Regions from separate parts of the Clostridium sp. CTA-7 genome, predicted to be linked through region 2. Evidence: predicted binding sites of a transcription regulator. Region 2 holds the regulator's gene; the other holds the start of a gene.
The links. The regulator Rex, encoded in region 2, represses fermentation and respiration genes when NADH is low (regulators of the CRP and FNR family bind a similar motif). The targets are predictions, from matches to a motif close to ATTGTTAANNNNTTAACAAT.
Positions count from the first base shown of each region.

Region 1: ACYUEX_RS10060 (flavocytochrome c) is a predicted target of Rex. The motif match lies at 14,134-14,153, and genes of this name have one in related genera.

Region 1 covers NZ_BAAAAV010000004.1:255,927-273,089, forward strand. Annotated here, with positions in the region: gene yjeM (glutamate/gamma-aminobutyrate family transporter YjeM) at 1-741, shown strand, start outside; gene ACYUEX_RS10010 (hypothetical protein) at 782-2,206, opposite strand; gene ACYUEX_RS10015 (dicarboxylate/amino acid:cation symporter) at 2,408-3,610, shown strand; gene ACYUEX_RS10020 (ComEC/Rec2 family competence protein) at 3,658-4,542, opposite strand; gene ACYUEX_RS10025 (threonine/serine exporter family protein) at 4,767-5,237, opposite strand; gene ACYUEX_RS10030 (threonine/serine exporter family protein) at 5,240-6,004, opposite strand; gene ACYUEX_RS10035 (UDP-N-acetylglucosamine pyrophosphorylase) at 6,144-6,566, opposite strand; gene ACYUEX_RS10040 (3'-5' exonuclease) at 6,645-9,263, opposite strand; gene ACYUEX_RS10045 (M3 family oligoendopeptidase) at 9,507-11,285, opposite strand; gene ACYUEX_RS10050 (helix-turn-helix domain-containing protein) at 11,395-12,078, opposite strand; gene ACYUEX_RS10055 (FMN-binding protein) at 12,281-12,625, opposite strand; gene ACYUEX_RS10060 (flavocytochrome c) at 12,653-14,077, opposite strand; gene ACYUEX_RS10065 (response regulator) at 14,194-14,892, opposite strand; gene ACYUEX_RS10070 (ATP-binding protein) at 14,895-16,433, opposite strand; gene ACYUEX_RS10075 (hypothetical protein) at 16,731-17,163, opposite strand, start outside.
Region 2 covers NZ_BAAAAV010000009.1:149,824-166,986, reverse strand. Annotated here, with positions in the region: gene ACYUEX_RS16065 (N-acetylglucosamine kinase) at 1-495, opposite strand, end outside; gene ACYUEX_RS16060 (YetF domain-containing protein) at 871-1,566, shown strand; gene ACYUEX_RS16055 (DNA-3-methyladenine glycosylase family protein) at 1,616-2,557, opposite strand; gene mgtE (magnesium transporter) at 2,793-4,136, opposite strand; M-box (ykoK) riboswitch at 4,321-4,482, opposite strand; gene ACYUEX_RS16045 (3-hydroxybutyryl-CoA dehydrogenase) at 4,681-5,523, opposite strand; gene ACYUEX_RS16040 (electron transfer flavoprotein subunit alpha/FixB family protein) at 5,667-6,674, opposite strand; gene ACYUEX_RS16035 (electron transfer flavoprotein subunit beta) at 6,696-7,475, opposite strand; gene ACYUEX_RS16030 (acyl-CoA dehydrogenase) at 7,493-8,632, opposite strand; gene ACYUEX_RS16025 (short-chain-enoyl-CoA hydratase) at 8,741-9,523, opposite strand; gene ACYUEX_RS16020 (redox-sensing transcriptional repressor Rex) at 9,812-10,453, opposite strand; gene ACYUEX_RS16015 (heavy metal translocating P-type ATPase) at 10,869-13,121, opposite strand; gene ACYUEX_RS16010 (ArsR/SmtB family transcription factor) at 13,138-13,497, opposite strand; gene ACYUEX_RS16005 (zinc dependent phospholipase C family protein) at 13,682-14,275, opposite strand; gene ACYUEX_RS16000 (NUDIX hydrolase) at 14,436-14,858, opposite strand; gene ytvI (sporulation integral membrane protein YtvI) at 14,906-15,979, opposite strand; gene ACYUEX_RS15990 (PH domain-containing protein) at 16,184-16,798, opposite strand.

The DNA.
Region 1 (17,163 bases), on a different contig from region 2:
ATATTTATTGCTATAGGCTATTCTCTTGCAATTTTATTTGAAGGTTTTTTTATAAATTGGAATAATGTTTTGAGCGGTAAAGAAGTTAACATGGCAAATGTGTCATATATAGTTATTAAAAATTTAGGTATTGAAATTGGAAAAGTTTTTGGTTTATCCTCTTCTTCAATTGATACTTTAGGATTTTGGTTTGCTAGATACATTGGACTTGCAATGTTTTTAGCCTTATTAGGCGCATTCTTTACATTAGCTTATTCTCCATTAAAGCAACTAATAGAAGGAACACCCGCTGGAATCTGGCCTAAATCATGGAGTGAAAAAGATAAAAATAATATGCATTCAAATGCAATGTGGGTACAATGCATTATAGTTGTAACAATAATATTAATTTCATCTTTTGGAGGCAAAAGTGCAAGTATATTTTTAAATTACTTAGTTTTAATGGCAAATGTAGCTATGACAATTCCCTATATGTTTTTATCTTTTGCATTTATTTACTTTAAAAAGAAGAAGGAAATTGAGAAGCCTTTTGAAATATACAAAAAAAGTTCATTTGCTACTGCCGCGGCAATTATTGTAACTTTAACTGTTGGTATTGCAAATTTATTTACAATACTTCAACCAGCAATAGAAGCAAAAGACTACATCTCTACTATATTTCAACTTGTTGGACCTATAGTATTTGCAGCTATAGCCCTAATTTTATATTCTTTATACGAAAAGAGAATTGCTAATAAATAGAATAATGGATGTAAGTTATCTTACATCCATTATTCTATAATCATTTATTTTCTTGCAATAATTTAACTTTTTCTAGTTCCCTTATAAAGCTATCTCCATTAGAATTATCTATATAAAAAACACACATTATATTATCATCCAGTTCATTAATAGTTGTCGTAATTCTTGTATGATTTATTAACTTATCTACTTCAAATTTTCTATTTAAATTTAAATATTTATTCTTGCCATTAATTTTTATATTTTTACAGTTATCCAGTACCTCTACCTTAACATCCTCTTTTGTTTTAATTCCTATAATCATTCCATTTTTAGTGTATTTAAAAGAATAGCCGTCTTGCTCAAAACTTCCCATCTCCTCTATACCATTTATAATTTCCTCATAGTTATCCCATTCTCTTTCTATATCATCTTTATCATAATAATAATACCTTATATACAAATCTAAATTAAAAATTTTACTACTACTGCTTTCTATATCAAAATCATCTTGGATATCTTTATGATAACTTTCTTTTAATTTTTTATTTATTTCAAATATATTTTCTTTTATTCCTTCACAATTTTTTCTTACCTTATCTATTGCTTCTTTAAAATTCTCGGCATCTATAGGTTTGTTTAATTGAAAGTCCATTAATATGATTTTAGAGTTATATCTTATTAAACCAATGTTGAATTTAATTTCATCATTTTCATTTTCTATTGAAGTTAAATTTTCTATAACATCACTAGTATTTTCTATAGAATTATTATTCTTTAAAATGTTTACTACTATATCTACAAACTCAACTCTTTTATTAAGCTTCTTCAGAACTATAGATACATTTTCTACTTTTCTTTCCCCAACTAAAGTTACCATTTCTGATAAATCTGATAATACCCCACTATTACATTTGTCTAATTTTAGTATTAGCCCATTAATGCTACTGTCAACCTTAATATTGTACTCATTTCTTAAATTAACTTCAATTTCTTCTTGTAACTTTCCTTCTCTGTCTGCTATATATCTATTTACAGAATCTTTATCTAATAATAGCTTTTTTGCTTTATTTAAATATCTTAAGCAATTATAATAACCTTCCATCAACTTTCTCTTATTTTGCCTATCACAATTTACATATAAATTTCTATAATTTCTTATTAATAGGTTAATGGCAGATAAAGCTTCTATAATCGATATTTCCATTTCACTTTTCACTGTTGATAATTTATATTTATGATCATAACATAACTCCTCATGATCTCTATTTCCACTTAAAAAATTCTTTAATATTGAATTTTCTAATTCTAATCTAGCTAGATTTATGTTATAAATATCTTTTCTTAAATAATGATAGCTTTCCAGTAAATCATCCTCTTCACTATATTCTCTAATAGCCTTAAATATATCACTTAATATCTCTATTGCTTCATCTAGTTTTTCTTCACATTTTGAAGACTTTTTAAAAATATTTAGCATATTCATAACATTCTCCTTCCTATCTCTACTGCATCTTATGTTAAATGCATTATATTTATTTAGGTTATCCCATTTTAAGGTATTAATACATTTTTAGAATTTATTAATATTTTTCTTGACATTTTTTCCTTCAGGTTGTATTATGTATCTAAATCAAATACATGTGTTTTTTATATGAATACATTTTGATAAAAAGGGGGCTTTAATATGAAAAATAAATCATTAATACTAAAAATATTTATAGCATTAATAACAGGCATAATTTTGGGGCTAGCCTGTAAAAACTTTAACGTTGATTTTCCAATTAGACTTCTAGCAACTTTCAGTGAGCTATTTGGAAGTTTCTTATCATTTATTATTCCATTAATTATGATTGGTTTTATTGTTCCTGGAATAGCTTCTCTTGGACATAAATCTGGAAAAGGATTATTGATTACAACTTTAATTGCGTATATTTCTACACTATGTGCAGGATTTTTAGCATACTCAGCAGGGTCTTATTTGCTTCCTAAGTTATTAAAAGCAAATTCTTTAGTTATAGATTCAGGTACTGGGGTAAATCCTTTCTTCAAAATTGATATTCCTCCTATGATGACTGTAATGTCTGCTTTAGTATTTTCATTTATTATGGGGATAAGCTTATCTAAAATTAAAAATAGTAGTATATTAAATATCTTTAATGAATTTAGCTCAATAGTTTCTAAAATTGTCTCCAATGTTCTTATACCTATAGTTCCTATATATATTGGAGCAATTTTCGCTAAACTTAGTTTTAGTGGAGAAATATTTAGTACTTTAAAAAGCTTTGCTTTAGTTTATATAATTTTATTTTCTATTCAAGGAATATATCTTTTAATGCAATATTCAATTGCTGGTAGTATTAAAAAAGAGAATCCATTAAAACTTCTTAAAAATATGATTCCTGCATATTTAACGGCTGTTGGTACTCAGTCATCTTCTGCTACAATCCCTGTAACAGTTGAATGTGTTAATAATAATAAAGTTAATGAGGAAGTAACTGATTTTGTAGTTCCTTTAGCTGCAACTATACACTTAGCTGGTGATACTATTACTCTTGTATTAACATCTATGGCTGTCATGTATATGACTGGTAGAACTCCTAGCTTTGTATTAATGCTTCCATTTATATTTATGCTTGGAGTAACTATGGTTGCTGCTCCTGGAGTTCCTGGTGGTGGAGTTATGGCGGCTCTTGGAATATTAGAGTCAATGCTTGGTTTTGGAACACTTGAAAAACCTATTATGATTGCGCTTCATGCTGCTCAAGATAGTTTCGGAACTGCAACTAATGTAACAGGGGATGGAGCTATTGCTATAATAATCGATAGTGTTTTAAACTCTAATGAAGTAGTGGCAGAAAATTTAGAAGAACTTAGAGTTCTAGAATAAATAAAAAGAGATATGAAAAAATAAATTCATATCTCTTTTTGTTTACTCTATTTTTTAGTTTTTATATCTATATTTTCTCCATCAGACAATATTGTTATTTGCCCTTGTTTGTCTGTTCTATAAGCCTTTATTCCATAATTATTTATTTTTTGTAATGTTTCTTTGTGTGGATGTCCATATTTATTATCTACTCCACAACTAATTACTCCATACTTTGGTGAAACTGATTCAATAAATTCTTTTGTTGATGAGGTACTAGATCCATGGTGTCCAAATTTTAATACATCGGCATCTAAATTTTTAGGATATTTAGCTACAACGTCTTGCTCAGCATGAGCTTCTGCATCACCTGTAAACATATAGCTTGTATTTCCAAATGTTAATTTCATTATAGGTGAATAATCATTAAACTCTTCATATGATTCATAAATTGGAGAATAGACATCTATTTTTGCTCCTTCTCCTAAATCAAAATTCATTCCTTCTTTTATAACTTTTACTTTTAAGCCTTCCTTCTTAACAGCATTTATCATATTTTCGAAAGTTTTTGTATTATGAGTTACCTTAGGCATATAAAAATTTTCTACTTTATATTTTTCAAAAACTTTTTCCATTCCACCAATATGATCTTCATGAGGATGAGTTGCTATAACAATTTCAAAGTCATCTATATTTTTTTCCTCTAATTGTTTTATAAGCTTATCTGCATCACTCCTTGGCCCTGCATCTATTAATATATCAAAATCATTTACTTTAATATAAGCTGCATCACCTTGTCCAACATCTAAATAAGATATCTCTAATTTACCACTTGAAACCCCTGTATTGAAATTTTTAATATCTTTCCCAAAATATAAAGATATTAATGCAATTATTCCAAATACAATAATAGTTATAAATTGTGCTTTTTTGTTTCCCTTATGCTTTCTCATAGTTTCTTCAAAGGATTTTTTTAATTCTTTTTCTTTAGTCAAAGCTTTATCTCTCCTTACTTCCAAACATATATTCTTATATTAATACTTATTATATGTTTTTATAGTAAAAATGTCAAAAGGCGTTGCATTCTGTCCTGCAACGCCCCATAGCCATAGTCAAATTTAAAATATAACTTCTGACTATGCTAATATTATTTGCTTTTTTATTAATTTTATTCTTTTTAATTACTTAGATTTTCAAAATTTTCTTGGGTCTTTAATTTTTTACTTGAATTATATTTTATTAAGGTCTTAGTAATGGTTGAAACTAATATAATTCCAAGAGCTAGTACTCCTGCCGAAGCTAAAGTTTTTATTCCAGTTTCCAAGGACTTCATAACATTCCCTGTAATGGCTTCAACCATTGTATAATACATGCCACCACCAGGAACTAATGGTATTAAAGCTGCTATTACAAATGTAGTTACTGGTGTCTTTAATATTCTTGCAAAAATTTCTGAATACACACTTAGTCCCACAGCTGCCCAAAATAAAGCTGTTGTATCAGAACCACCCACCTTTATTGAAAACTTGTATATAAACCATCCTAATGCACCACATAAAGCTGAAAAAAATAAATTTTTACCTTTAATATTAAAAACTATTCCAAATGCAAAAGATGAGATAAAAGCAGATAACACTTCAATAATCATATTTATACTCCTCCAAATACTCTAATCCAAAAACTTAAAACTACACCAGTACCAATAGCAACTGCTATAGCTGTCAAAAATGCTTCTGCTCCTCGTGCAAGCCCAGATACTAAGTCACCTGCAACAGTATCTCTTATTGCATTAGTAATTGCAAGTCCTGGAACTAAAAGCATTATAGACCCTATTATAACCTTGTCTATATCAAATGCTAACCCAACTTTTATAGATATAATTGCTAAAAAAGCTAAAATTCCAGCACAAATACTTGTTATAAAAAATGAATTTAATCCTATTCCTTCTCCCTTTATAGAAAAATGTTTAACTACTATTCCTATTAAAAATGCTGCGATAGCATCTCTTAAAGATCCTCCAAATAAAAAAACAAACCCAAAGGCTCCTATTGCTGAAAATAAAATTGTCACCTTATTTGAATATCTCTTTTCTTCCTCTATTTCTTTAAGTTTAATCTTCAATTCCTTTACAGTAAAATTACTTTTTGATATATTTCTTGCTAAATCATTAACCTTATGAATCTTTTGCAAATCTACCGATCGATTTAAAATTCTAACTACAAGTGATTTTATTTCTCCTTCATGTGAAGCTGACGCTATAATTACTGTTGGAGTAGCATAACTATCAGCTACCTCTATTCCAAATGAATTACAAATTTTATTCATAGTTTCTTCAACTCTATAAGCTTCTGCTCCACTTTCTAACATTATTTTCCCTGCGTAAGCTGCTACTTGAAGTATATTATTTATTTCCATTTCTTTTCCCTTCTTTTATATTTAACTGCATATATTATACAATTCTCATAACAGCCTGTCTATATTGATTTTACTCTTTTAAAAATTTTATTTCTTAACAAAATAAAGGAAAAAATCTTATAGATTTTTTCCTTTAAAACTATATATTATTAATTATATTTGATATACTTTGAACTGAAGTATTTCTTATAGTAAAAATCATGTCTTCACCTATTCTAAGCTTACATTCATTTTCATTTATTTTAACTTTATTTAAATTTAATCCTGTAGCTCCAAATTCCTTATATTTAGTTGGTGCTACATCTATTTCAAATTTACTATTTTTAGCTCCTGTAATTTTTATTAAACTTCCTTCACATTCATTATCTTGTATATTTAAAGTTATTATATTATTTCCTTTTAGAACTATTTTATCTTCTGGAACTGCTATTACTGATACCTTTCCAGTCATAGTCATCCATCCACCACTTAACTTTATTTTAGAAAGTAATTCAACTTTGTATTCTTTTGTGATATTACTTAATAATTGTCCTAATTCATATACGTTTAAATTGTATTTCATCTTTCTTCATCCCTCACAGTATTTTATAAAATATATTTTATTATACTATAACTCTATACGAATAACTATAAATATCTTTTAATAATTATTATCTGTTTCTATATACTCTCTATCTATATATTCAAGAAATCTACTTGTTTCATTTTTTCTATTGTAATCTTCATTTAAATGTGCTACTAAATATAAATGTTTTCTTGCTCTAGTTAATGCTACATAAAAGGTTCTTTTTTCTTCTTCTAAATTATTTGATTTAATTGACATATAGGCTGGAAAAGTATTTTCTTGAAGTCCAACAATAAACACACTATCAAATTCCAACCCTTTAGATTGGTGAACAGTTATAATTGGAATTCTCTTCTTATTAGTTCTATTTATAATTAAATTTTCAAGCTCTCCATTAGAAAGACCTGTTAATTTAATTATATCTAATAAAGAATCTCTATTACTTTTTTTATTATCATCCAATTCTCTTACTAATACATAAAAATCTCTAAGTCTTTCTATCTTTTCTCTTCCTTCTTTAACTGCTTCAAGACCTCTTCCTGAATATAATGTTTTTATATTAAATTTATTTATAATCTCTACTATTATATCTTGCGGTCTTTTAAATTCAACTTCTTTAAATAATTCATTAAGCTTATCACTAATATATGAAAATGCCTTTAAATGCTTAGACATATAATTTATTCTTTTAATAGACGTCGGAATTAAATCATTATTTATGGCTCTAACTAGTAAATCACTAGTAGCCAGTATATCGTCCATAGCATCATGACTTGGTTTATTTCTAGTTTCAAATATATTGCTTAATGTTTCTAATTTATAATTAATTAAATTTGGATGAAATCTTCTGTATATATCTAATGTGTCATAAAAAGTTTTGAATTTATGTTCTTCTAAATTATTTCTATAAAGTTCACTTGTTAAAATATTTATATCATATTGAACATTGTGTCCTACTACTACAGTATCTTTTGAAAACTCCAAAAATTCTTTTAATACCTTTTGCTTATCTTCACCTTTTTCATTTAAAAATTCATCACTAAACCCATGTACATTAAATGATGAAGCTACAGATTTTTTATTTTTTAAAAACCTTTCAAAGCTATCAATAACTTCTCCATACTTATTGATTTTTATAGCTGCTATTTGAATTATTTCATCTTCTGTTACATCTGTTCCTGTGCTTTCAACATCAAAAACTATTATACTATCTTTTGCAAATTCATTTATTAATAATGAATACTTTTCACCATAAACTCTTGCATTTATATCTATAAAATCTGATAGAGTAATTCCAACCTCTCTATATTCTTTTGATTCAATAATTTGAAAGGTTTTATCACCAATACCTGTTGGAAGCCTTTTTACTATTCTCTTTAAGCTAACATTGTCATATTTATTTGCAATAAGCTTTAAAAAAGCTATTATATCTTTTATTTCTTTCCTTCTAAAAAACTTAAATTGATCTACTAATATAAATTCAAAATCTGCTCCTTCATAGCCAATTATATTTCCTAGCTCTCTACTTAATTTTATATTATAATTGTTATCTCTACTTAAGATACAAAGCTTCGATATATCTTCGTCTTTTTCTTTTAAAGATTTTACTTCCTCAAATATAAATCTAGCTTCTTCTCTTAAAGTATTACACATCTTTAATTGTATTTTTTCTCCATTATCTTCTGCTTCTGAATATATTTCATTTCTATATATAGATTTATATTGTGATTCAAAAGCATTCTTTAAAAAGCTTAAAGAACCATTAGTTATATTCTTTGTTGATCTATAATTTTTAGAAAACACTATTTCAATTGGATTATAAGATTCCTTAAAGTATTCTAATATTTTATATGGTTCTGAACCTCTCCAACCATAAATAGTTTGAAACATATCTCCACAAAGCAAGATGTTATTTCCTTTAAATATCTTCTCAATTATAAAATATTCTAATGTACTTGTGTCTTGAACTTCATCTATATTTATATATCTATATTTTTCTCTTAAATTTAAAACAAGTTTATCGTCCCTTAAAATTTCCTTTGCCTTTGAAGTTAAATCTGTAAAATCTAATCCATGATTATTATAAAGCAATGAATTATATAAATTAACTAAAAAATGGCCTTTTTCTAATAGAAAATACTTCATTTCATTATTCAAAGTACCTTTCTCACTACAAATAGAATTTATTTTGCTTTCCTTATATTTGAATATATTTTTTATAGTTTCACTATAATCATCTAGAATATTATTACTATATAAATTAAGCTTTGCTCTTTCTATTTTTATCAGCTCTATAAATTGCTGTAATTTAAAAACAGAATAGTTATAATAATTACATTCTTTTATTATTTCTCTACAATCTTCTTCATCAAAAACTATGAAGTCAGTAAATATATCCGTTCTTTTTTTTGCATCACTTTTAATTAAATCATAACAAAAACTATGAAAAGTTCTTATAGTAATATCTTTAGCTTCTTCTTTAACGACTTTTTCTAAACGTTCTCTCATTTCTGCACATGCTTTATTAGTAAAAGTTATACATAATATTTCTGATGCCTTTGCTTTTTTGCTATTTATAATATTGGAAATTCTACTTGATAAAGTATTAGTTTTACCGGTACCTGCAGAGGCAAGTAATAAAATGTTTTTTTCTAATTCATTTACAACTAAAGCTTGTTCTTGATTTAAATTCACATTTACTCCTCCTAGCTTTAATATTTCAAGTTAATTTTATCATATATAACTAAATTAATATAAAAATATTATAGTAACTTAGTAATATATATATAATTTATGTTATTTTGTTTAAAAATACTGTTATGTTATAATAGAATATATAATATTCTATAAAAATAGTAAACATAAGTGAACTAACTCGAATAAGCTTAAATTAACATAAATTTAAAGGGTGTCGCAAAAGCTGACACCCTTTCTTTATTAATTTATTTCATAACTTAAAAAAATAAATCTTTCTATATCTTCTTCTATAAGTTTTAAAGAGTTTCTCCAGAAGTTAGCATTATGAACATCTATATTCATTATTTTTGTTACATCACAAACTTTTTCTTTTCCTGTGACAGCTAATAACTCTTCATACTCCTTGCAAAAGATTTCACCTCTTTTTAAATATTCAGCATATAAACCTTTTGCAAATAAGTTTCCAAATGCATATGGGAAGTTATAGAAGTTAGCTGTAGCATAATAGTAATGTGGCTTCCAAGTCCACATATATTTATGCAAGAAGTTACTATCAAGTCCATCTCCATAAGCTTCCTCTTGAGCTTTTATCATAACATCATTAATTTCTTCTACTGAAAGAGAACTTTCTTTTCTTTTTTCAAAAATTTCACTTTCAAATAAGAATCTTGAATATATATCAACTATTACTTGATTGCAATCTGATATTTCCGCTTCTAAAATAGCAAAAGCTTCTTCTTTAGTTGCATCTTTTATTGCACCTCTTTTAACTATTATTTCACAGAAATTAGATGCTGTTTCTGCCAAAGTCATTGGATATTCTGAATTTAATACAGTTTCATTTCTTAAGCAATGACTATGAAATCCATGTCCAAGCTCATGTGCCATAGTTACAACATCACTAAAGCTATTACCATAGTTTAATAGTATTCTACTTTCATTTATATCTTTTATACTTTCGCAGAATGCTCCACCTACTTTACCTTCTTTAGGCATTACATCTATCCAATTATTATTAAATGCTTTTATAACAAAGTCTGCTAAATTTTCACTAAAGCTTCTAAAATTCTTTTCAACAAAAGCCTTCCCTTGCTCGTAAGAAAATTTCATTTCTTTATTTATAACTGGTGCGTATAAGTCATAAAATGGTAATCCATTCTTATGTCCTAAAATTTCAGCCTTTCTTTTTAAATATTTTCTAAAGGATGGTAAACTTTCTTTTATAGCCGTAAGCATAGCATTTAAAATATCCTCATCCATTCTTGACTCTTCTAAAGTCATATGAAGAGGTGACTTATATCCTTTAAGCTCTGAAGTAGTTAAAACTTCTCCTTTAATTCCATTTAAAGCTGCTGCTACTCCATCTTCTATTTTTTCATAAGACTTAATTTCTGCTTCATAAGCTTTTTTTCTTAAGTCTGCATCTTGACTATATGCCATGTTTAATACAACTGTTAATGGTAATGATTTATCTTCATTATCAATATTAATATCAACTTTATGTGTTGATATTAATAAATCCTTATAATTTAACCAAGCATCTGAACCTGTATTTCTCATTTTAGCAATTATAGCTTCTTCTTTTTCACTTAGCATGTATTTATTTTTTTCTATTATTTCTTTTATAAAGAATTTATGCTCTTTTAATAAATTAGATGAATTAATTAAACTATCTATATTATCTATATTTGCTACCCATTTGTAAATTTTAGTTAATGGTTCTGCTAAAAGACTATATTTAGAATTTATAACATCTAAATATTTTCTTCCTTCTGGATTTTTTGAGTCAGTGCTTAAAGTTAAATTTGCATAAGCACCTATTTTATTTAAAAGTAAATTTATACTTTCTAACTTATTTATTAACTCTTCTAATTTTATTAAATCATCTGACTTTTGATCAGTATTTTTAGCAAATGTTTTAATTTCTTCTATTCCTTCATCCACTCTTTTTAAGTCTAACCTAAACTCATCTGAAGTGAATGATGGATATAGCTCTTTTAAGCTCCATTCTAATGACATAATTACTCTCCTTTTATACTTATTTTTAATTATATGCTCTGTTAGACATTTTTCCTCTAACATAGTCTAATTATATTATTAAAATTATTTTTATTCAATTATTTACCACTTATATTGAATAATTTTTATTTCTAAATTCTGATGGCGATATTCCTACTATCTTTTTAAAGGTATTAGTAAAATGACTTTGATCATGAAATCCTAACAATATGCTTATTTCTAATATACTTTTTTCTGTACTTAACAGTAACGTCTTTGATCTTTCAATCTTTATTTCTCTCAAATACTTCATAATAGATATTCCCTTATATTTTTTAAAACAAGTTGATGCATAGCCTACTGATATATTTAAATTATTACATATTGATTCTAGTGATGTATGATTTTCAATATTTAAATGAAGAGCTTGTAAAAGCTTATTAACTGTAAAGCTATCAGTAATTTCCGTATCATTTATTAGTAAATCCACATATTCATTTATCATTTTTGTCTCAATAATTTGTAAACTACTTATGCTATTAGCCTCTTTAATTTGCCTATAAAATTTATTATAAATTGGATGAAGATATTTTTTAGATATTCCATTTTTTATAATCTCTCTAGTATATACTGCATTCCAAATTATTAAATCATCTCTTTTATGCTCTTTATCAACATCATCTATAACTTCAGATTTATGTTTTTCATTAACTATATTTATTATTTCTTCTTTGTTTCTTGACTCCATTAAAAGTGATATTTTGTTACTAAAAATATTAAAATCGGATTCAAAACTTTCATACCCATCCTTCATAAATTATCTCCTAATCATATTTAATAAAAAGTATATACATATTATATTTCAAATATACAAATTCTAGCAACAAATTTTATTATTAATTCAATATCTCTTCCTTAAATATGCAAGATATAAATTAAAACAATTTAAATAAAAAAGTAGGCAGATTCTATTTTATGAAATCCACCTACTATATATAAAAATCTAAGGGCTTTTTTTATTTAGCTGCTGCTTCTAAAGCTTTATTTACAGCTTCTAATACACCTTTTGATGAATTAGTTGCACCTGATATAGCTTCAACGCCTTCAGTACTTTGTTTCTTTATTATTTCTGGAACTAAGTTGTCTTTAACACCATCTACTAAAGTCTTAGTTTCATGTTGCTCTGTTAAGTTTATTTCTGATATCTTTCCTTTTGCAACTTTAACTTCTACTTTTATTGCTCCAGAAGCTCCTTGTCCTTCACCTGTATATGTTCCATCTTTATATTTTCCGCCACCACAGCCAACAAGTACTGTTGCTGACAATGCTATTGCTCCTAATATCGCAGTTAACTTCTTCATTCTTCTTCCTCCTACAATGTTATTTATCTATTTTTTTATATATGCAGCTGCATTCTTTCCAGCAGTTCTACCAAATGTAACTATATCTGCTAATGCATTTCCACCTAATCTGTTTCCACCGTGTACTCCACCAGTTACTTCTCCTGCTGCAAATAAACCTTTAATAACATTTCCATCTTTATTTACAACTTCAGCATTTGTATTTATTTTTAATCCACCCATTGTGTGGTGAACAGCAGGTGTTACAGGTATTGCATATACCTTACCTTGATTTAATTGTCTTGGAAGATCTTCTCTCTTGAATTCCGAATCAGTTTTAGCTGCTGCAAATTCATTATATTTATTAACTGTTTGAACCATTGTATCTTTATCTATTGATAGTTTTTCTGCTAATTCTGCTACTGAATCTGCTTCTGTAACTAATCCCATATTAAAGTATTCTTCTGTTGCTTTTAAGCTCTTTCTTAATCCTTCATCAAAGAAAAGATAAGCTACTCCATCTTTTTGTTCTAATATAGCCTTAGAAACAACGTCTCTTGTAAATAATTCATTTGTAAATCTCTTACCATCTTTATTAATAAGTATTGCACCATTTCCTCTTACTGCTTCTGTAACCATTACAGCCTTTTCTGGGACAACTGTTGGATGTGTTTGAATTTCTGTCATATCTACTAAGTCTGCTCCAAGTTTTTCTCCAAGAACTATACCGTCCCCAGTAGCTCCAGTATGGTTAGTTGTTGCAAAACCTTTTAAATCTTCTTTATAGCTAACTACCATTTCTTGATTAGCTGAGAAACCACCAGCTGCTATAACAACAGCTTTTGTATTTATTGTATATTCTTTACCTTCTTTATTTGTTACTTTAACTCCTGAAACATTACCATCTTTATCTACAACTATTTCTTTAGCTTCATTCCATAATCTTAAATCAACTTTTTCTTTTTCAGCAGATGCTTTTAACGTATCAACTAAGTGAGCTCCTACTGCCGCTCCACCTGTTGGTCTGTGTGTTCTATAATTTGTAGCTCCTGCCATTCTACCAACATCTGATAAGTCTGCACCTAAATCTGTTAACCATTTAACTGAGTCTTTAGCTTCATTAGATAGTTTCTTAACTAATTCAGGGTTGTTCTTTTCATATCCACCCTTCATTGTATCGTTGTACATAGTTTCAATAGAATCCTCTATGCCTTTTGATTTTTGTTGTTCAGTTTCTGCTGCATTTAATCCACCAGTAGCTCTATTAGTATTTCCTCCTACTATAGGCATTTTTTCTAAAACAACAACATTCTCTACTCCCTCTTGTTTAGCTTGTACTGCCGCAGATAAACCTGCTCCACCAGCTCCTATAACTACTACGTCAGCAGTTTCTTTTTTTCCACCACAACCAACTAAAGTTGTTGGAACTAATATTAAAGCTGACATTATTAATGCTAAAGTCTTCTTCTTCATTAACATTTCTCCCCTTAATCCTTAATTATTCTTTAAATATTTACAACTTTAGTATATTTGTTAATTTATAATCAATCAATATTGTGGTCTTATTGTTTATTTTGGTCTTTTTGGTCTTATTTTTTGATTATGTAAAAGTTTGTAGGCCTTCCTATCTTACCATATTCTTGAATTATATCTACTTTTCCTTCTCCAACCATTTTTTCTAAGTATCTTCTTGCTGTTACCCTAGCAAGTCCACTTCCCTTCGCCACTTCTTCTGCTGTCAATTTAGTTTTATTTTTAACATTCATATATTCTATTATTTTGTTATATGTCTTTAAACTTAATCCTTTACATAATTCTCTTTCTTCTGCCTCCTCTTCAATATAATCTTTATTTATTTTTAATATGTACTGATCAATATATTCTTGATTTATATTATCTATATTTTTCATTTCAAAAAATCTATCTTTATAATTAGATAATGCTTCTTTAAATCTTTCAAACTTAAATGGTTTTATTAAATAGTCTACAGCTCCATATTTAAAGGCTTCGTTTACTGAAGCCTTGCATTTATCTGCTGTAATTAGTATTGTATCCATATTAATTTCATTTAATCTAATCCATTTTAACAAATCTAATCCTTTTCCATCTGGTAGAAATACATCTAGTAAAATCAAATCAACCTTACTTTTAGCAATTTTCTCTTTAGCTTCTTTTATATTACTTGCTTCTCCAACTACTTCAAACCCTTCTAGCTTCTCTAAAAATCTTGTATTTATTTCTTTTACCATTGGATCATCTTCAATAATAAAAACTTTTATCTTAGTCATTACTATATTTCAACCTCCCATTTAGTTATTTTATCTGAAGTTAACTTTAAACGTCCATTTAATGAATCTATAATATTTTTTATGTTATATAAGCCAAGCCCTCTGAACTCTCCCTTTGTACTAAATCCTCTTTTAAATATTTTTTCTTTTATTTCATCTTCAATCTTATTTCCATTATTTTTAACTATTATTTTTATTTTTTCTTCTTGGAAAATTCCCACATACACATATCCACCCTCTTTTCCTTTTACTTCTTCTATAGAATTCTCTATAAGATTTCCTATAATGGTTAATATATCCTGTATTCTAATATTGCTAGGAATAGTTTTTAAATATGAGTTTTCATCAATTTCGAACTTTATTTTCATTTCATCAGCTTTATTATATTTTGAAAATAGTAATCCTTGTAATGATAGTTCTTTTATTTTACTTAAACTATCTGTAATTATTCCTCTTGTCTCTGTAGTTTGAAATATATATTCTAACGCTTTATCATTTTCCTCTAATTGTATTAATCCTGCTATAGTATGTAATTTGTTCATAAATTCATGATTTTGAGCTCTTAAGTTCCAAGTTAATTCCTTTACACCTGTTAATTCTTCAGCCATATTATGCACTTTTGTAAAGTCCTGAAGACTAGCAATTGCTCCTACAACTTTACCATACTCTCCTATAATACTATAGAAATTTCCCATAACTATAATATTATTATCTAATCGTATTTCCTTATTAAATATTCTACTTCTTCTATACATTACTTCATATAATAAGTTTATTATTTTATTATCTATTTCCTCATCTGAATTTATCTTTAAAATTTCCAATGCTTTATTGTTTATTGTTGTTATATGTCCTGAACTATTTAATGCTATTAATCCTTCTTCTATATTATTTATAATAGATTCTTTTTCTCTAAGCTGAATAGCTATCTCTTCAGGTTCTAATCCGTAAATATCTTCTTTTATATTGTGTGCTAACTTTCTTGCAAGAAATATTATTACTATTAATACACCTATAAATACTGGTATTAAATCAACAACATATTCTCTAACCTCTTCTTTTAAATCTCTCTTTAAAATCCCTACAGATACTACTCCAACTTGCACCCCATCTTTGTAAATTGGCACAAAAGATCTAATAGATTTCCCTAAATGACCTTCTCCTTCAGATATATAAGTTTCACCATTTTCTAAGGCTAATTTTTCATCTCCACCTAAAAATTTTCTACCTATATTATCCGGAATTGGATGAGAATATCGTACGCCTTCGTTATCCATAATTGTTATAAATAATAAGCCTGTCTTTAATCTTACTCTTTCAGCAAAGTTTTGTACTTTAAGATTGGTAGGGTCTTCTTTATCTGCTAACTCTTTTTGAATCATCGGATTCGCTGCTATAACAAAAGCTGTATCTGTAAGACTTTTTCCTATTGTTTCAGAAACTTTCTTATTTATTATAGCTAATGAAAAAATGCTTATAATAAATATAACAGCTATAAATATAGCAATTGTTAATTTTGTAATCTTTTTTTCTAGATTCATTTATATAGTCCTCTATGTTTTACTTTATTTAATATTTTTACACAATAATTATACATTAATATATAGCTTACAACAAATAAAAAAATTAACATATATAAGTTTACTTATTCCGTCACTCCGCTCAAAGTCAACGTAAACTTACATATGTCCACTTCCAAACTGAATGTAAGGACAGTATAAAACAAATCTATTTTTTCAAATTAAATTTCTAAAAACATTATCTATTCACATTTTCAAAACTTTAATCTTTCATACTTTCCTAGATATAAAAAGGATGAGAAATTTTTCTCATCCTTTTTATATATTTTTTATTATATTTAATACATATGATTTAAATTCTTCAAAGCTTCCATTTTGTATTGAAGCCCCTTTATTTATCTTTCCACTATTAAAGTTATACTCTGCTGATCCATAATTAAAACTTGCGCTTGAAACTATTATACTAGACTCTGTAACTCTATAGTTAACTTTTGACATCATTACATCTCTGCAAAATTCTATAAAAGCATTAGCTTTTTGTACATCTCCACCGGAAACAACTCTCATAGTAAACTTAAATAATTCATATCCTCCAATAAGCGGAATCATAGTTCCATTTGCCATATAAAATACTTTTCCCATATTATAGAAATATTTCATATCTCCAAAACTCATTGTTCTAAATTCATAGTTAATATCTAAGCTTTCATTATTTAATCCTTGGAATTTTTCTACTATATCATCCCATGCT
Region 2 (17,163 bases):
CTTTGTATATTCATTTATAGTCCTTAAGGCAATCCAATATGCACTACCATCATCACCTATTCCTGGTCCAAACCCGCCACATCTAGCAAGCTTACCTTCTGAATTTCTTCCATAAGCTATACTACCTGTACCAGCAACTACATTTATTCCTGGCTTGCAAGCAGTTCCCCCTGCCCATCCATTAACAGCATCATTATCAATAGAATATGGTATTTCCATAACTTCTTTTATAGCTTTATCAATTTTTTCCATGTCTTCTAAGCTTTCTCCATATCCAGGGACTCCTGCAAATGCATAGGCTATATCCTTAAATTCTATATTCGCTTCTTCACATACCTTTGCAATATTTTCTCTTAACTCTTTTTTTATACCATCCACACCAACTTGATGAATGTGTATAGTTGAACCTTCCTTTTCTGATACCTTTTCAAGCTTGTCATTAACTAGTAGATACTTTGTTTTAGTTCCGCCTCCATCAATACCTAAATAATACATTTTTCCTTCCCCCTATACAACTTGTCTTATATAATTCTTTTTACTATAATAACATATTATAAACCTTACTAATTTTAAGCTATGTCTAGTATATTATTAATAACTTCCTCTACTATCTAATTATATCTTTATTATTATTAAATTCCAATATTATACTCTATTAAAATTAATAGATATCTCATATTAATTTTTAATACATATCTTTTCTTAACTTCTATATACTTCTATCATTTATGCCATCTTTCAACTGATAAAAAAACATTCTTGAATAAATTAATTAGCTTTGGAAAACATAAATTAAGTTATTATAGATGAAAAGGTTATTTTTTATTCTTATTGTCTTAAAAATTCATATTTTTAGAGGAGATGTTTAATATGAATATAGGAAATGTAGACATACTTAATTTATTATTCAGAACAACCGTTATATTTATTGTATTGTTAACATCAACAAGAGTACTTGGAAAAAAGCAAATGAGTCATCTAACATTTTTTAATTATGTTACTGGGATTACAATTGGTTCTATTGCTGCCAATGTAGTTAGTGATATTCATAGGCCCATTACGGATGAAGTTATTGGTTTGATTTGGTGGTGCGTACTAAGTAGCCTTGCTTCATACATAAGCTTAAAATCAGGAAAAATAAGACATATACTAGACGGACAACCAACTATCTTGATAAAAAAAGGTAAAATTATGAAAGATTCTTTATTTTCAACCGGTCTTAATATTGATGATCTTTCAATGCTACTTAGAAAGAATAGTGTTTTCTCTATTTTAGAAGTGGAATATGCTATATTAGAGCCAAACGGAAGCTTAAGTGTAATGAAAAAACCTGAGCATCATCAACCAACTAAGTCTGATATGAAAATACCTGTTTCCGAGATAAAATATATTCCTTCTGAAATAATTAGTGATGGTAAAATAATAAAGCATAATTTAAAAGAATTTGATTTAGATGAGAAGTGGGTAAAAGATGAACTCGCTAAGCAAAATATAAATTCAATTAAGGATGTCTTTTATGCTGAAATTCAAAGTGATGGAACTTTATTTATTGATAAGAACCCATAATAAAACAAAATAAGGTTGGATGCATCCTTGCTATTCCAACCTTATTTTTTTATACTTCTATTTTGTTTTCCCTTGCATAGTAGAACAAATATTGTTGTGCCATCCCTGATAAGGCACCAAATTTATCCCTAGCAAATACTCTCATTTTATTTAAAGATACATCTGGAGCAACATAAAAATGAATCATTGCTCTTTTAACCCATACATCTACAGGAAAAGATGAATGTTTTGCCATTGAAAATAACATTATACAATCAGCAACTTTTGCTCCTACTCCCATAAACTTTTGAAGTGCTATATGGCATTCATCATCATTTAATGATTTTATGTACTCTAAATCAAAATCTAATACTTCTGGTCTTTCTTCATACTTAGTAGGATTTAATTCTATATCCTCTTTAATTACTAGAGCTTCATTAACTTTTTTAATAGTATCAACTATATACTTACTTCTAAAAGATGCACCTGTTTCTTGTATTTCCTCTAGTGTGGATCCCTTAATTGCTTTTGGAGTTGGGAATGTATAATATTCATTTCCTTTGTATTCTACTTTTTCTCCCCATTTTTCACATATCTTTTTAACTGTTTTCTTTATTGATGGAATACTATTTCTAGCTGATATTATAAAACTTATAAGCATTTCAAAAGGATCTTGATTTAATATTCTGATTCCATACCCAAACTCAACACTTTTTCTAAGTATTTCATCCTTTGCAAGAACATCCTTTATATCATCATAGCTTCTTTCTAAGTCAAAATAATTTAACCATATGTTATTAAAGTCTTTTTCATTAGTATTATATATTGTAACTTCATCATCTTTTTGAATTACTTCTATAACTTTTCCATAGGCAACAATTATGTAATTACAATCATTTATCTTATCCCATCTAAAACATTGCCCACACTCTAATATTTGCTTTATATTAAAGTTTTTAACTCCTTGTATTATAGCTTTATCTTCTTCAAATATAACATTTTTAAAATCCATTTCTTCACCTCTATATATCTCATTAATATATTATTTATCCCCGAGACATAAACGAACTATTCCCCTCTTCTTTTAATTAATTATAACACAATATAAATTAAAATAAAAAATTGCAAATTGATAATTTTAAAATAAACCTTATTTAGTTTAAAAAAATAGAGAAATTCAATGAACTTCCCTATAAATTTAATTTTATAAACATTTTACTATTTTTGATTGTCAATATGATCACTCTTTAAATTAAATAATTTAATAATAAGGTAGCTAATCCTAAGAAGAAGAAGAAACCTAATACATCTGTAAATGTTGTTACAAATATGGATGAAGCTAATGCTGGGTCTATATTAAGCTTTTTAAGCACTATTGGTACTACATAACCTGACATTGTAGCAACAACCATATTTAAAACCATGGCTACACCTATAACTATTCCAAAAACAATATTTCTTTCCCACATATATCCTAATATAGATATTATAATAGCTATTACAGAACCTGTTATAAGTCCGATTCCGACCTCTTTAAAGAATGTATGCTTAATATTGTTAAAGTTTAATTCCCCTAATGCTAATCCTCTAACAATTATAGTTAATGTTTGTGTACCCGCATTTCCGCCCATTCCTGCAACTATTGGCATAAATGTAGCTAAAGAAACTACTCGTCCTATTGTACCTTCAAACATCCCTACAACTGCTGATGCTAAAATAGCTGTAACTAAATTAATAACAAGCCAAGGTAATCTACTTTTTACTGACTCTCCTAATGTTCCATTAATCTTTTCTTCCTTGTCTATTCCCCCAAGACGATGAATATCTTCTGTACTTTCATCCCTTAATATTTGCATCACATCATCAAAGGTTATTATACCAAGTAATCTTTTTGCATTATCTACTACAGGCATAGTTAAATATCCATATTTCTCAAACCTATGTCCAACTTCTTCTTGATCCATATTATAGGGAATCCATTCTACATTAGTATTTAAAATATCTGATATCTTAGTATTAAACCCTGAGACTACTAAATCTTTTAATGGAACTATTCCTTTAAGCTTATCAAAATTATCTATTACATATAAGTCATATATATTTTGAATCTCTTCTCCATATTGTTGTAAATATTTTAAAGTTTCCTCTACCGTCATATTCTCTTTTACTGATATAAATTCCGTAGCCATTATCCCTGCGGCAGTATCTGGGTCATAGCTTAATAATTGCCTAACTTTTCTAGCATCCGCATCAGTCATCTTTGCTAAAATTTTATTTGCTTGTTCTTCATCTAAAATACCTAATAAATCTGTTAATTCATCTGAGGACATTTCTTCAATAATATTTTTTTGTTTGTTTTCTGAGAATTCACTAAGTATTTGATACTTTTCCTCATTTTCAGCTTCATCTATTATTGATGCTATAAATTCCTCTGGTAATCTATATAAAATATCAGTTATATCGTCTTTATTATCACGCAATACATCTAATATATCTACTGGATGTATATCTTCTATATACTTAATAATTTTATCTTGTGGAGCATGAAGTAAAAATCTTCTTAACTCTTCCTTATTCATATCTAATTTCATAAATTTTCCTCCTAAATTTAGATAGGAGAAAATCCTTCAATAGAGAGTACTACTATTAAGACTTTCCTATCTTTTTTATATCTAAATCTATTCAATTCATACCTTGTCCCCAGATACGAGTCCATAGTAACATCTCCCTTCAAAATAAAAAACTTTTGCCCTCTACGACAAAAGTTAATAACATTAGCTTTATAATCGTAGAGCTTTAGCACTATAAAGCGTAGACACAATGTCAGCTACATTAAAAATCACCTTAGCGATGATTCTTGCTAACCCATTGGAATCTCTAGATTTTTCTGGGTAGTAGCATTTTTCTTTATAGGAGCCTCACCTAACAATTTATATTATATATTTATTCCTAGTTATATACTATGCAATAAAAATCTACATGTCAATAAAATGAATATTATTTTATAACAAACTATACTTTAAACTATTATAAACCTCTAATATTATATACAATATATCAAATAAAAAAAAGTGAAAGAGCTTAGGAATTTATTCCTTTACTCTCTCACTAGTTTTAATTCTTTATTATTAAATTCTAATAGTTATAGAATCCTTTTCCTGTTTTTCTTCCAAGATATCCAGCTCTAACATATTTTCTTAAAAGACTACTTGCTCTATATTTACTGTCTCCTGTTTCATTATATAAAACATCCATAATAGCTAGACAAACATCTAATCCTATAAGATCTCCTAAAGCTAAAGGTCCCATTGGATGATTTGCTCCATATTTCATTGATGTATCTATGTCTTCAACTGAAGCTATTCCTTCTTGTAGTATAAATGTAGCTTCATTTATCATTGGAATAAGTATTCTATTAACTACGAATCCTGGAGCTTCTGCAACTTCTACAGGCTCTTTTCCGATTGCAACTGATAAATTTTTAACAGCATCAAAAGTTTCTTGAGATGTAGCTATACCTCTTATAACTTCTACTAGCTTCATTACTGGAGCTGGATTAAAGAAGTGCATTCCTATAACTTTATCTGGTCTTTTTGTTGCTGATGCAACTTCTGTTATTGATAATGATGAAGTATTAGAAGCTAAGATTGCTGATTCCTTACAAATTGAATCTAGTTCAGCAAATATACTCTTTTTAATTTCCATATTTTCTACTGCGGCTTCTATTACTAAATCACAATCCTCAGCAAGAGATAAATCAGTAGTTCCCGTTATTCTTGAAAGTATAGCTTCCTTATCTTCTTCAGTCATTTTTCCCTTAGAAACTAATTTGCTTAAGCCTTTATTTATTCCAGCTATTCCTCTTTCAACAAATTCATCTTTGATATCTCTAACTATAACTTCATATCCTTTTTGAGCGAAAGCTTGAACTATTCCAGCACCCATTGTTCCTGCGCCTATTACAAAAATCTTTTCCATTTTTACTAAACACCCCTTTATAATTGATAGTTGTCAATTAATAATTAACAATTCAAAAAAACTAAATTAATAAATATTAAATTTACTCTTTAATTGTCTATTTTCTATTGCTAATTGTCAATTATATTTATTGTATGTTAATTCTATTTCTCTTCTTTTAACTCTTTTACTTGTGCTGTCATTTCTGGCACAACTTTTAATAAATCTCCAACTATTCCATAGTCTGCTGACTTCATTATTGGAGCTGATGAATCTTTATTTATAGCTATTATCATGTCAGAGTCTTGCATACCTGCAACGTGTTGTATTGCTCCTGAAATACCACATGCTATATATATATTTGGTCTTACTGTTTTACCTGTTTGACCAACTTGATAATCTCTTTCTATCCAACCATTTTCCACAGCTGCTCTTGATCCTGCAACAGTTCCTCCTAAGGCTTCTGCTAATTCTTCTAGTATAGCAAAGTTTTCCTTAGAACCAACTCCTCTACCTCCAGCTACTATAAAGTTAGCTTCACTTATATCAACTATATCCTTAGCTTCCTTTACAATTTCAACTATTTTAGTTCTAATATCTGCTTCTTCTAGCTTAACTTCAACATTTTCTACAGTAAACTCTCTATCTTCATCTGGAAGCTTTGAGAACACTCCTGGTCTTACTGTAGCCATTTGTGGTCTATGATCAGGGCAAGCTATTGTTGCCATTAAGTTTCCACCAAAAGCTGGTCTTGTAGCTAGTAAATCTGCTTTTTCAACATCAACATCCAAAACTGTACAGTCTGCTGTTAATCCTGTTGATAATCTAGCTGCTACTCTAGGCCCTAAATCTCTTCCAATGAAAGTAGCTCCTATAAATAATATTCCTGGTTTTCTTTCATTAGCTATATCGCAAATAACTTTTGTGTATCCATCAGTTGTATAATGCTTTAATAACTCATTTTCAGCAACGATAACCTCATCTGCTCCATGTCTTCCTAATGTGTCTGCTAATCCATTAACTTTATCTCCTAATAGCAATGCTGTTAGTTTTACTCCTAACTTATCAGCAATCATTCTACCTTCACCTAATAATTCTAGAGAAACCTTTTGAAGTTCCCCTTCTCTTTGCTCAGCAAATACCCAAACTCCATTGTAATCTGCCATACTCATATTTTTTACCTCCCATATATCTTAGATATAGTGCTTTTCCTTTAATTTTCCTAATACATGCTTTACAGCTTCTTGTGGAACTTCATTTATTATTTCTCCAGCTCCTTTAGCTTCTTTAGTCATACTCTTTTTAACCTTAGTCGGCGATCCTTTAAGTCCTAATTCATCTTTATTCACATCTATATCATCAGCTGACCAAATCTTTATTTCCTTATTAGCTGTGTCAAAGATATACTTAACATTCATATATCTTGGCTCATTTAATTCCTTTATAGCTGTTAAAAGAACTGGTGCCTTAACTTTTATTAATTCATACCCATCTTCTAATGCTCTATTTACTAATAATCCATCTTCTTCTACTTTAACATCTTGAACATATGTTACTTGAGGTATATTTAAATGCTCTGCAATTTCTGGACCTACTTGAGCAGTATCTCCATCGATTGCTTGTCTTCCTGCAAATACTATATCATACTCTAACTTTTTTAAAGCTCCTGCTAAAGCCTTTGAAGTTGCTAATGTATCTGCTCCCGCAAAAGCCCTATCAGTTATAAGAATAGCTTCATCAGCTCCCATACATAAAGCTTCTCTTAAAGCATTTTGTGCTTGAGGAGGTCCCATACTTATTACTGTAACTTTCGCTCCTGTATTGTCTTTTATTGTTAATGCTTCTTCTAAAGCATGTTTATCCTCTGGATTTATTATTGATGGAACTCCATCTCTTATAAGTGTTCCTGTTTTTGGATCAATCTTAACAGCTGTTGTATCTGGAACTTGTTTTAAACAAACTACTATATTCATCTATAAATCCTCCCTTATTATCTTAATGCATTTCCTGAAATAACCATTTTTTGAACTTCTGATGTTCCTTCATAGATTTCAGTTATCTTAGCATCTCTCATCATTCTTTCAACTGGATATTCCCTAGTATATCCGTATCCACCGAATATTTGAACAGCCTTAGTTGTTACATCCATAGCAACTTCTGCTGCATAAAGTTTAGCTCTTGCTGCTTCTACTGAATATGGAAGTTTAGCATCCTTTAAGCATGCTGCTTTATAAACTAAGTGTCTTGCAGCTTCTATTTTTGTATCCATTTCTGCAATCATCCATTGTAAACCTTGGAATGCTGCTAATGGTCTTCCAAATTGTTTTCTTTCCTTCATATAAGCAACTGCTTCGTCAAATGCTCCTTCTGCTATTCCTAAAGCTTGAGCTGCTATACCTATTCTTCCTCCATCTAGAGTTTTCATAGCTATACCAAAGCCTTTACCTTCTTGTCCAATTAAGTTCTCCTTTGGAACAATACAATTACTCATAACTAATTCTGTTGTTGAAGAAGCTCTAATTCCTAGTTTTTCTTCTTTCTTTCCTATTGAGAATCCTGGAAAATCCTTTTCAACTATAAATGCTGATATTCCCTTTGTTCCTTTACTTCTATCTGTCATAGCAAATATTATAAATGTTTCTGCTACTCCTCCATTAGTTATAAATATTTTTGATCCGTTTAATATATAATTATCTCCATCTAATACTGCTACTGTTTGTTGACCTGCCGCATCTGTACCTGCTCCTGGTTCTGTTAAACCAAAAGCACCAAGTTTTTTACCTGTTGCAAGATCTTTTAAATACCTTTCTTTTTGATCTTTAGTTCCAAACTGCTCTATTAAAGATGCACAAAGAGAAGTGTGGGCAGACACTATAACCCCTGTAGTTCCACAAGCCTTTGATAGCTCCTCTACAGTTAATATATAAGAAAGCGTGTCTCCACCTGCTCCACCGTACTCTTTAGAAAAAGGAATTCCTAACATTCCAAGCTTGGCCATTTTTTCAACGTTTTCCATTGGAAATCTTTCAGTTTCATCAATTTCAGCAGCAATTGGTTTTACTTCATTTATAGTGAATTCTCTAGCCATTTGTCTCACTAATTCTTGCTCTCTAGTTAATTGAAAATTCATTTAATATACCTCCTTGATATTGAACCTTTTTTAATTATATGAATTTACTTAATTTAAATATTTTTAATTATTTTAATTTGAATTTTTTTTATATTTTATTTTTTCTGACTATTTGTTAGAAAAATTTTTGGCTCTCTTTTCCATAAATGCTTCCATGCCCTCTTTTTGATCTTCTGTAGAAAAGCATTTACCAAAATCTTCGGCTTCAATTTTTATAGCTTTATCTATATCTACTTGCATCCCCCTATTTATAGCATCTTTACATAGCCTTACTGCTATAGGAGCATTTGCTATTATAGTCTTTGCCATATTTTTAGCTTCTTCCATTAAACTTTCTAATGCTACAACTTTATTAACTAAACCTATTTTTAAAGCTTCATCTGCCTTTACAGTCGCACAAGTATAAATAAGCTCTTTGGCCTTTCCTTCACCAACTAATCTTGGTAATCTTTGAGTTCCTCCAAATCCTGGTGTTATTCCAAGACCAACCTCTGGTTGAGCAAATCTAGCCTTTTCTGAAGCTATTCTTATATCACAAGCCATAGCTAATTCACATCCACCACCTAAAGCAAATCCTGATATAGCCGCAATAACAGGCTTATCTAATTTTTCTAATCTTCTGAAAACTCTGTTTCCTAAAAGACCAAATTCTCTTCCTTCATCTTCAGTTAAGTCCTTCATTTCAGAAATATCTGCTCCAGCAACAAAAGCTTTTTCCCCAGATCCTGTTAGTATGACACAGTAAATATTTTGATCATTTTCTAAATCATCTAAAACTGCATCTAAATCTTTTAAAGTCCCTGAATTTAAAGCATTTAAAGCTTTAGGTCTATTAATTGTAACAATAGCTAGATTTCCCTCTTTTTCAAGAATTACATTCTTTAACTCCATAATAAAGTCCTCCCTTTAACTATACTTATATAAAATTATTCAATTTTTCATTAATCTTTAATTATATAAGCTTCTCAAACCTATACTTTATACCCTTTAATGTGACATATTTAACTAAACATATCAAAAATTCTTTAATAATCTATATGTTTAATAAATAAACCATTTGTTAATCTTGTAACAATTAATAAAAAAAATAATTGAAGCCCCCGCTTCAATTATTATTATAAACTCTTAAATTTTCTTTTGCAATAAATATTTCTAATTTTAGGCAATTTTTTAATGTAACTACTTACTTTCATCTTTATCATGAAGTAAATATATTAATGTTAGTAAACTTTCTGATAAATGAACATTTTCAACTGTAACTTCTTCAGGTACAGATAAATCAACTGGAGCAAAATTCCATACGCCTGTTACTCCACCTTCTACTAAAGTATCACTAACCTTTTGTGCATTTATTCTAGGAACACAAATTATTCCTATATCTATACTGTTATCTCCTAAATAATATTTTAAGTTATCAATATCTTGTATTTCTATATCTCTTATTTTCATTCCAATAAGCTTAGGATTTGCATCAAATATAGCTTCTATAGTTAACCCTATTTGAGAAAATCTACTGTAATTTGCTATTGCCTGACCTATATTTCCTGCTCCAACTATGATTCCTTTGTATTCTTTATTTAATCCCAATATTAGGCTTATTTGATTATATAAATCTTTTACATTATATCCATAGCCCTGTTGGCCAAAGTCTCCAAAACAATTTAAGTCTTGGCGTATTTGTGACGCTGTAAAGCCTATCTTTTCTCCTAACTCTTTTGAAGAAATTCTATCTACATCATTTCTTAACAACTCTTGTAAGTATCTATGATATTTTGGCAGTCTTTTAATTACAGCCATAGAAATATTCTTTTTCTTATCCATAACCTTCATTCTCCTAATCAAATTTATTTTCATATATTAAAACTTTATTATTACCAAATTTATAATATATATTTTAACACTTTTATTAAAATTTTAAAACAACTTGAGTTACGTATTTAACAAAGTTTCAAAATTTTCTTTTATTTTTCTTAAAATCTAAAAATAGATTATATACTTAATAAACATTTAATAAAATATTTTCCAATAAAAATTAATTTAATTATATTTAGTTATAAAAAATAGACTTATGTATAACGTAGCAGATCCGTTATACATAAGTCTCAAATTTATACAAAGCTTCTCAAAGCTTTGTAAACAAGATAATGATCTTGTATGCTTCCCTTACGCCTGAAAATTTTCAACCTAATTCATTATATTTAATATGATGAAATTTGTCAATAAAATAGTTATAAAATTATTTTAAACATCTAGTTGAATTTAGAACTGCTATTAAAGTTACTCCTACATCTGCAAATACTGCTTCCCACATTGTTGCTACTCCAAAAGCACTTAAAATCAATACTAATACTTTTACTCCTAATGAGAATATTATATTTTGCCATAAAACTTTATTTGTCTTTCTTGCAACTTTAATGGCTGTAACTAAAGCTTCTGGATCGTCTTTCATTAAAACTACATCTGCGGCTTCAATAGCTGCATCTGAACCTATTCCTCCCATAGCAACTCCTATATCAGCTCTTGCTAAAACTGGTGCATCATTTATTCCATCTCCAACAAATATAACTTTTCCTTGAGTTGAATTATCTTTTATTAAACCTTCTACCTTTTCAACCTTATCTCCTGGTAATAATTCTGAAAATACCTTATCAACGCCTACTAGTGATGCTACCTTTTCTGCCACGGATTTATTATCACCTGTTAACATAACGGTTTGAGAAACCCCAACTTCCTTCAAGCCTTCTATGGCTTTCTTAGCACCTTCTTTTATTTCATCGGATATAACTATATTACCTTTATATTCATTATTTATAGCAATATGAACTATTGTTCCAATTGATGCTATATCAGTATAACTTATATTAAACTTTTCCATCAGTTTATAGTTACCTACTAAAACTTCTGCTCCGTTAATTAAGGCTTTAATTCCATGTCCTGATATTTCTTCATAATCACTTAACTCTTGATTTTTTATATCTTTTCCATATTCCTTTATAATAGATTGAGCTATTGGATGATTTGATAAGCTTTCTGCTATAGCCGCAACCTCTATTAATTCTTCTTTTGAAATATTATTATTTATTTCTGTTACCTTAAAAACTCCTTTAGTTAAAGTTCCTGTTTTATCAAAAACAACTGTATTAACATCTTTAAGAGCTTCTAGGTAATTTCCACCCTTAACTAATATACCTTTTTTAGATGCTCCTCCAATCCCTGCAAATAATCCAAGAGGAATAGAAACTACTAATGCACAAGGACAAGATACAACTAAGAATATTAAAGCTCTATAAATCCAATCTGAAAAACTTGCATCCTTTATAACTAATGGAGGTATTATAGCCAACGCTAAAGCTGAAAATACAACTATTGGAGTATATACTCTTGCAAATTTAGTTATAAACTTTTCAGTTGGTGCTTTTTTATTAGATGCATTTTCCACTAATTCTAAAATTCTTGATACTGTTGATTCTTTAAAGTTTTTAGATACCTTAACTTTTAAAACACCATTTGTATTTATAAATCCTGCTAGAATATCTTCTCCCACAGAAACTTCCCTTGGAACTGATTCACCAGTAAGTGCTGATGTATCTACAAAGCTTGTTCCATCTAATACAACACCATCTAAAGGTACTCTTTCACCTGGCTTAATAACTATTATATCATCTATATTGACTGTTTCTGGTTTAACTTTTTCTTCTTTTCCATCTACTAAAATATTAGCATATTCAGCTCTTATATTCATAAGAGATGTTATTGATTTTCTAGATCTATTTACTGCATAAGATTGGAATACCTCTCCTATTTCATAAAATAACATAACTGCTACCCCTTCTTTAAAGTCACCTACAAAGAAGGCTCCTAAAGTAGCAACTGTCATTAAGAAGTTTTCATCAAATACTTCTCCTCTGAATATATTTTTTATAGCTGTTAAAACTACTTCTCCTCCAATTAAAACATAACTAAGAGCAAAAAGTATTATTGATATCATTGAAGCCTCTTTTGAAATGATAGCAACTATATATATTATTGCACCTATTATTAATCTAATATTCTCCTTTATACCAACTTTTCCTCCATGTGAATGATCATGAGAGTGTCCGTGTGAATCATCATGAGAATGTCCATGATCTTCTCCTCTTAAATGGGTATGAGAATGTTCCTTCCCATGATTATGATTTTCTTTATCACTATCACTTTCTATAGAACAGCAACTACTTGTACATCTATTAACATTTTCAGTAATGTTATTATTATCATTTTTATCAAATACCTTAACTTCTGGCTCTAGCTTTTTAATTATTGATTTTGTTTCTTCTATTACCTCTTCTCTTGATATATCTCCATTTAATTCTATAATCAAGTTTGAAGTTGTAAAATTCAAATTGGCTTCTTTAACTCCATTTAAGTTATTAACTCTAGTTTCAATTTTATTTGCACAATTTGCACAAGTTAATCCAGATAAAATCAATTTTATTTCATTACTACTCATTTCTATCCCCACTTTCTTATTCAATAATATGCTTAAATCCTTCATTAAATATATGCTCAATATGATCATCTGCTAATGAATAATATATTACTTTTCCAGCTCTTCTAAACTTAACTAATCTATTTGATTTTAATACTCTAAGCTGATGTGAAATCGCTGATTGAGTCATATTTAATAAAGCAGCTAAATCGCATACACATAACTCTTCTTGAAATAAAGCACATAATATTTTTATTCTTGTAGAATCGCTGAAAGCCTTAAATAAATCAGCTAAATCATATAAAGTTTCTTCATTTGGTATAGAACCTTTTACTTTTTCAACTACATCTTTATGAATTATAGTACAATTACAACTTTCCAATTTATTTTCTTCCATAATTCCCCTCCAAACTCATATGAACAATTGTTCATATGTTTATTTAATGATATTATATGCTATTCTTATTAAATGTGTCAACTTTAAATAAAAATCTTTTGTAAAAAAGTGGACATATTTAATCATATTTTCAAAACTTGCTTTTATACTCGCCTAAACCTAAAAAAGAGAGCTTTACAGCTCTCTATATTACCAATGCAATATGCTCTTTTAATTTTTGATTTAAAACAACTTCATTCAAAACCATATTTACAACAGTACTGCAAATATGACTAGCATAAATTAGATCTTTTTCATATGAGGATTTTCCATTATATTCTTCCTGTAGCTTCATTATATATTTTCTTATTTCTTCTGAAGTCAAATGTAAATTTATATCTTTTTTAATAGTATAATTCTTTGTAAATTTATTTAATTCATTTTCATATACTACATGTTCTTTCATAGCATTAGCACTTTTAAATTCCCATCTTTGAAAATGTGGAATACAGAAATAATCACATAAAAAGTGACATACAACTCCTAATTCCTGATTAAACTTATTAGGTGAATATCTAGTATAGATATCATCTAAAGTTAGAGAAGATAAAAATTCTATTTTTTTTACAATCATTTCAAAACTTTCATCAATATAATGTTTTTTAAACTTATATTTTGATACAGAATCAGGTTTTAAATTTCCCCAAATAAAATGACCATCATTTATTATAAAAACTTTATCTTCTTCAACATTGTTTATAAATTGTTGTGCTAAAGCTTTGTGAGTATTCATCATCATAATTGCCTCACCTCGCTTTTATTTTTATATCTTTATAATAATACTATAGATGATAAAAAACAAATATGTTTTTTTGTTTATATCTCCATTTATTATCATATTAACTTTTAATTCTCTTTATTAAATATAATAATTTTATATTCATGTTTTGTTAATATTTTTATTTAATTTTCTTTATTTCTTTTATTCTTTTAATTAATAAAGGCTGTATTGAAGGATATGTTAATTCTTTTGGTTCTTCTTCAAATAACTTAACTTCTCCTATTTCAAAATTTGGTAATTCTCCTAAAGATTTTATTTCTGCGTAGAATAAAGAAGCAAAACTTTTTTCTCCTTCTATTATTAAAGAATAATCATTTATATATGTTATTTTAAATTCTTCTGCTCCTGTTTCTTCTATTAACTCCCTTTTAGCAGTAAAATTTATATCTTCTCCAACTTCTCTATGCCCTGCTGGTATTTCCCAAGTTTTTCTTTTTTTATGTTTTACATAAACCCATTTATCTCTATACCTAGAAACTATTATTGCATAAAGTAACTTTTCATTTTCTATTGTATTTTTTTCATAAAATTCAATTTCCATATGTTTCTCCAATTTTAAAGTATCAGTTAATTTAATTTTTATTCAATTTATTTAAATATATGTATTTTCCCACTATCATTTAAATTTTTTAAAATAATAACTATAATTGGTAAAATAAATAATCCAAGGAATCCAAATATTTTAGCTCCCATAAACATACATACTAACATTACTAAAGGATGCAATCCTACTTGCTGACCAACAATCTTTGGCTCTAATATATTTCTTATTACAGTAATAGTTACATATAATATTGCAAGTCCTATTGCTAATCCAAAATTTCCTTTAATAGCTTCTATTATAACCCAAGGTATCACTACTCCACCTGTTCCCAGCACTGGAAGTATATCTACTAATGCTATTAATGCTGCTATTGTTATAGCACTCTCTACTTTTAAAATAGACAGCCCTATTGATAATTCAATAAAAGTTATACTTATGATTATTGCGTATGCCTTTATAAGTTTAAATAAAGTTCCTACTATATAATCCTTAACATCTAATATTATGCTAGAAACCTTATCTGGAAATTGCCTAGTTATGAAACTTGTAATATTTGTATAGTCCATTGCACAAAAGAATGATGAAATGATAGATAATATAACTATAATAAAAAATGTTGGAACTGATGATACTGTAGAAGATACAAATTTAACAACTCCTGATGATATGTTAGTAATTATACTTCCTAATGACTCAACAAGTGAGGAAGTTATATCATTAATTCCCTGTACTAATGCAGGATCAAGTTTTGCTATTAAAACCTCTATTCCATCAAGTAAATCATATACAGCTGGTTCTATATTGGTTAAATAAATATTAGGCAAACTAATAAATACTGATTTTAAAGCTACAAACAATTTAACAACAAGTAAAGCAAAAAGTGCACCAACAGTTGCATAAAAAATTAGAACTGTTATTCCAGCTACTAACTTTCTATTTATTCTAAACTTACTTGATATGAAATTAATTAGCGGCTTTAATATAAATGCTATCCCAAACCCTATAACAAAAGGCATAAACCATCCAAGCCCATATTTAATAGTAATGTATATTATTGCTCCAACTATTATTAAGTATATAGTATTTATAATAAACTCTCTTTTTTTCTCTACTCCCATTTTTTATCTCCTTAATTTTTTATTTAAATTATACAATAAAAAATTTGTATTTTAAATTTCTAACTTTAATATTAAGCTAAAATTCAGAATTAAAATTAAACTTTTATTTATTTCTTAAATATAAAAAGGTAGAGAATTATTAAATGTTCCTCTACCCATGTTTTCTTTATTCAATATAATTTTATGTTAATATATAAAATATTATTAGTTATTAATATAGTTTTTAAATACATCTGTAAAATCTTTTCTTACATATGTTTCTCTACTTATCCTAGTCCAGTTAAATGCATATTCATTTATATTTTTAAATATAACTGCTGCATCTCCTTCAACTACCTTGCTTGAAGCAAAAGCATTTGCTGCTATATTTAATGTTTCTTCAGATTTTTCTAACATAATTTGATTTTCTTCTATTATATGTCCAATTTTAACTAATGATTTGTATAAATCTTTTAATTGCTCTACTTGATTTCTATCTACATCTATAGAAAAAGTAATTTCTCCAATAATAAATTTAATTTCGCAATCTAAATCTATAGTTCCAGCAGTTTCTATTGATACTCTACTAATAGGGTTCTTATAATAATCATATCTTGTTACGAGCCTTTTCTTACTTACAGCAGAAGTTCCATCTACATGTATAAGAGCTAAATTTGTAAAGCAATATTCATCTGTCCTTGATTTTATGAGAAAGAAGATTTGTTCACCATCTTCATGCATTATATAATCATCTGCATCTACCCTATTAAAATCTTTCTTATCAATTATCTTTCCAATATCACTTAGTCCTAAAGCATCCGAAGCTAATTTTTTTAACATAATAAATTCCTCCCATTTATTTAATATCAATTTGATTTTATAAACAATACTCTATGAATAAACTTACAGTTTTAAAATCTCTAGTTATATAGCTTATTCCTTCAAAGAACTTACAAATATAACCACACACTTTACAATGAATACTTACTCCAATACAGAAGTTTAATCCCTTAATTAAACATAACTACTATATGTATATTTTACCATAAATTTAACATAATATGTCTATTCTATATTTAAGTATTAAAAAATAAAAATAGAGAAGATATAATCTATCCTCTCTATTTTTAATAATCTATCATAATAAATTGCATATAAAAATTTTATCATATAAATATTTTATTATAATTAAGATTACTAAAAAT